Regions from separate parts of the Streptomyces sp. NPDC101160 genome, predicted to be linked through region 2. Evidence: riboswitches for the same ligand, from Rfam matches in the RefSeq annotation. Region 2 holds a riboswitch; the other holds the start of a gene.

Region 1 (2,444 bases), on a different contig from region 2:
GGACGACCCGGTGGTGGTGCGGGAGGCGGCGACGCGGCTGCTGGACGTGGTCGACACGACGGGTGGGGTGCGGTTGCTGGGAGTCGGGGTGAGCGGGCTCGCGGACTACACGCAGGAGGATCTGTTCGCGCAGGCGGAGCAGGCGGAGCAGGCGGGGCAGACGGACGGAGTGCCGGAGCCCGAGGCGGGGGCGGCGGGGGAGGCGGCCGCCGAGATGCCGGCCGCGCCGCCGACCGCCACCGAGACCGCCGAGCGGCGGTGGTCCCCCGGGCACGACGTGCGGCACGCCGTGTACGGGGCGGGATGGGTGCAGGGCAGCGGGGTCGGGCGGGTCACCGTCCGCTTCGAGGAGCCGGGGTCGGCGCCGGGGCGGGTGCGGACGTTCGCGGTGGACGACCCGGAGCTGGCGGCGTCGGATCCGTTGCCGCTGGTGGAGGGCGGGGCGGTGGCGTAGCCCGTGGGTGAGGGCCGTACGGGGTGCGCCCGGCCTCCGTACGGGCTGGGGTGCCCACCCGCACCACCCGTACACACCACCCGTACAACCGAGTGCACAGAGGTGCGGGCCCTCCCGCGGGCCGCACGCGCCGTCGCCGGCCGCGGCGCCGCGAGCAAGCCCGGCTTGCTCCGCCCTACGCCTCCTCCTGCCCCGCCACCCTGCCGAAGTTTCTGTCCTCGTCGGGTCCCGGGGGTGGGGGCAGGGTCATGCTGTAGTGGCGGTAGAGCTGGAGTTCCTGCGCCGGGGAGAGGTGGCGGCCCACTCCGAAGTCGGGGGCGTCCTTGATGAGGGAGCGCTCGTAGGGGACGTGGAGGCCGTCGGGGGCGAGTTCGCTCGGCTCCAGGGGGACGAAGGCGTCGCGGCTGAAGAGGCCGGTGCGGACGGCGGCCCATTCGGGGATTCCGGTCGCGTCGTCCAGGTACACCTCGTCCACGGTGCCGATCTTGTGTCCGTTGCGGTCGAACGCCTTGCGGCCGATCAGGCTGCGCGGATCGATGTCGGTCTGCACGGTCCCTCCAACTGGTCGCAAATCCTCTACAAGCACTACGAAAGTGCACATCTGGGATGTCGGCCACTTGAGCGAAGGGAGAAGGATCCGCGCTGGTAGGCTGGCTGTGGCTGTCGACCCCGCGCGGGAGAGTCCTCCGGAGAATCCTTTCGGAGGCGCCGAAGGAGCAAATCCTCCCCGGAATCTCTCAGGCCCCCGTACCGCGCGGACGAGGTCACTCTGGAAAGCAGTGCGGGCGTCGGACGGCATCCGCTCTCACCGACGGTGAAAGCCGGCTCGCCCCGCTCCGCGTGGCAGGCCGGTGAAGCTCTCAGGTTTTGATGACAGAGGGGGAGGCCGTCCGGGCACCCGCGCCGTGGTGCCCCTCGCAGGTCGTGACGACCAGGAGGCCCCCGCAGCATGACCGCCAACCGCATTCCGCTTTCCGAGCTCGAGCAGGGCATTCCCTTCGAGCAGCGGCACATCGGACCCGACGCCGAGGCGCGGGCCAAGATGCTCGCCCAGGTCGGTTACGGCTCTCTGGACGAGCTCACGGCCGCCGCCGTGCCGGACGTCATCAAGAACGCCGAGGCGCTCGCGCTGCCGGCCGCCCGCACCGAGGCCGAGGTCCTGGCCGAGCTGCGCGCCCTCGCGGACCGCAACCAGGTCCTCGCCCCGATGATCGGCCTCGGCTACTACGGCACCTTCACCCCGCCGGTGATCCTGCGGAACGTGATGGAGAACCCCGCCTGGTACACGGCCTACACGCCGTACCAGCCGGAGATCTCGCAGGGCCGTCTGGAGGCGCTGCTCAACTTCCAGACCATGGTCGCCGACCTCACCGGTCTGCCCACCTCCGGCGCCTCGCTGCTCGACGAGGGCACCGCGGCCGCCGAGGCCATGGCGCTCTCCCGGCGTGTCGGCAAGGTCAAGGGCGGGGTCTACCTGATCGACGCCGACGCCCTGCCGCAGACCATCGCCGTCATCGAGACCCGCGCCGAGCCCACCGGCGTCGAGGTCGTCGTCGCCGACCTGTCCGCCGGCATCCCGGCCGAGGTCGCCGAGCGCGGTGTCTTCGGTGTGCTCCTCCAGTACCCGGGCGCCTCCGGTGCCATCCGCGACATCAAGCCGGTCATCGACCAGGCCCACGAGCTCGGCGCGATCGTCACCGTCGCCGCCGACCTGCTCGCGCTCACCGTGCTCGCCTCGCCGGGCTCCCTCGGCGCCGACATCGCCGTCGGCACGACCCAGCGCTTCGGCGTCCCGCTCGGCTTCGGCGGCCCGCACGCCGGCTTCATGGCCGTCCAGGACAAGCACGCCCGCTCGCTGCCCGGCCGCCTGGTCGGCGTCTCCGTCGACGCCGACGGCAACAAGGCGTACCGCCTGGCCCTGCAGACCCGCGAGCAGCACATCCGCCGCGAGAAGGCCACCAGCAACATCTGCACCGCGCAGGTGCTGCTC
Region 2 (2,444 bases):
TGCTGCTCGGAGCTGAAGACCGGCACGTAGGGCGCGCCGTCGAGCTCCAGGGTCGGCAGGTCGAGGTCGGGGCTGTCGGGGCCGCCGCCGTTGGGCAGGGGCACCCAGACGGGGCTGCGGCCGAGGACCTCGACCAGGCGGCCTCCGGCGGCGGCGTTGCCGAGCGAGGCGGCCAGTACTTCCTCGAGCTCATTGCCCGGCCACGTCACGTCCACGCTGTCGTCGTCCCCTTCTCGCTGCTCCCCGGTGCCGTTCAGCCGGTGCGGTTCAGCACCTTAACGGCGTCCACCCGCCTCCGTGACCGAAAGGGGATGCGGAGTGCGTCACGGCACCTCCCGGAAGCCGATCTTCCGCAGGGTGTCCGCGGCGTCCCGGTCGAGCAGGGTGACGGAGGCGCAGCCGGGCGGCAGGGCGCCCGCCTCGGCCGTGCGGACCAGCCGGCCGACGGCGCGGCGGTGCCGGGCGAAGGCGTAGCCGGAGACGCCGCGGCCGCGGGAGCGCTGGCCGGCGAGCGCGAGGGCGGGGTCGACGTCGAGCAGGATCAGGTGGAGGGCGGCGCCGCGCCGCCGGGCCGCTCGGGCGAGCCAGCCGCGGACCCAGGACTGGGTGCCGCAGTCGTGGACGACCACTCCGGCGCCGGAGCGCAGGACGCGGCGCAGGCCGGCGTAGTGGGCGAGCCGGGCGAGCGGGCGGTAGAGGGCGTACGGCAGGAAGCGGGGCAGCCGGGCCTCCCAGCGCTCCCGGGTGTGCTGGGAGTCGACGGCCCGGCCGTCGGCCGCGCGGCCCATCAGCGTGGACTTGCCGGCGCCGGGCAGTCCGGAGACGACGACGATGTCGCCGGCGGCGAAGCTCAGCACGCGCGGGCTGCGTCCGCCGCGCTCGCGCAGGTCGCGCAGGAGCCGTCCGCGGCGCACCCGGCGCCGGGTGCGCTGGACCGGTATGCCGGCGCTCGTGGCGTAGGCGCTGGTGTGCCGGATGGTCATCGCTCGCTCCCCCCGTCGGGTCCCGCGCGGACCTCTGCCCACGAAGTGTAAAGAAACGGTAATGAGACGCAAGCGATTTGCCGCGCGGACCCGCCGTGCAATGATGAGCGCGCCACGCGCTCGCACGAGCGCGCACAACCGCATACCGGCCGCTCGAATCCGCGCGGGAGAGTCCCGGGGCACCTCGTGCACCGGGCGCCGAAGGAGCAAGCACCTCCCTTGAATCTCTCAGGCCCCGTACCGCGTGGATGAGGCAGATCTGAAAAGCGGGACGCGTCGTCGCGTCCCCACCCAAGGTGCAAGCCGAGGATGCCCTCGGTGAACCTCTCAGGTTCCATGACAGATGGGGAGGATCGTCCTCACCGTCATGTACGTCGTGCCCTGCACGCCCTGGGACCCGGGAGCCACCCCATGAGCACTGCCCCCCGTCTGACCGCCCTCGATGCGCTGCATCGTTCGCTGGGCGCGACCATGACCGACTTCGCCGGCTGGGACATGCCGCTGCGCTACGGCAGCGAGCGCGACGAGCACAACGCCGTCCGCACCAGGGCCGGCCTCTTCGACCTCTCCCACATGGGCGAGATCACGGTCACCGGTCCGCAGGCCGTGGAGCTCCTGGACTACGCCCTGGTCGGCAACATCTCGACCGTGGGCAACGGCCGCGCGCGCTACACGATGATCTGCCAGGAGGACGGCGGCATCCTCGACGACCTGATCGTCTACCGCCTCGGCGAGACGGAGTACATGGTCGTCGCCAACGCCTCCAACGCCCAGGTCGTCCTCGACGCCCTGGTGGCCCGCTCCGAGGGATTCGACGCCGAGGTCCGCGACGACCGCGACGCGTACGCCCTGATCGCCGTCCAGGGCCCGGAGTCCCCCGGCATCCTGAAGTCCCTCACCGACGCCGACCTGGACGGCCTGAAGTACTACGCGGGCCTGCCCGGCACCGTCGCCGGCGTCCCCGCGCTGATCGCCCGCACCGGCTACACCGGCGAGGACGGCTTCGAGCTGTTCCTGAAGCCGGAGCACGCCGAGGGCGTGTGGCAGGCGCTCACCGAGGCGGGCAAGGACGTCGGCCTGATCCCGTGCGGCCTGTCCTGCCGTGACACGCTCCGCCTGGAGGCGGGCATGCCGCTGTACGGCCACGAGCTGACCACCGCGCTCACCCCGTTCGACGCGGGCCTGGGCCGGGTCGTCAAGTTCGAGAAGACCACGAACGAGGGCCGCTTCGTCGGCCGCGAGGCCCTGGAGAAGGCCGCCGAGCGCGCCGAGTCCGCCCCGCCGCGCAAGCTGGTCGGCCTGATCGCCGAGGGCCGCCGCGTCCCGCGGGCCGGCATGTCCGTGGTCGCGAACGGCGAGGTCGTCGGCGAGATCACCTCGGGCGCCCCGTCCCCGACGCTCGGCAAGCCGATCGCCATGGCCTACGTCGACGCGGCCTTCGCCGCGCCCGGCACCGAGGGC

Evidence for each region. Region 2 has a riboswitch for glycine ahead of gcvT (glycine cleavage system aminomethyltransferase GcvT). Riboswitches for the same ligand answer to the same signal wherever they lie in the genome.
Region 1: another riboswitch for glycine. It lies ahead of gcvP (aminomethyl-transferring glycine dehydrogenase); the one in region 2 lies ahead of gcvT (glycine cleavage system aminomethyltransferase GcvT).

Annotation. Positions count from the first base shown of each region.
Region 1 is NZ_JBIWPJ010000001.1:1,243,689-1,246,132, reverse strand. It holds gene ACIRSU_RS05510 (DNA polymerase IV) at 1-454, shown strand, start outside; gene ACIRSU_RS05505 (PRC-barrel domain-containing protein) at 630-1,004, opposite strand; glycine riboswitch at 1,119-1,217, shown strand; gene gcvP (aminomethyl-transferring glycine dehydrogenase) at 1,404-2,444, shown strand, end outside.
Region 2 is NZ_JBIWPJ010000004.1:272,092-274,535, forward strand. It holds gene ACIRSU_RS14280 (enhanced serine sensitivity protein SseB) at 1-215, opposite strand, end outside; gene ACIRSU_RS14285 (AAA family ATPase) at 324-983, opposite strand; glycine riboswitch at 1,138-1,236, shown strand; gene gcvT (glycine cleavage system aminomethyltransferase GcvT) at 1,395-2,444, shown strand, end outside.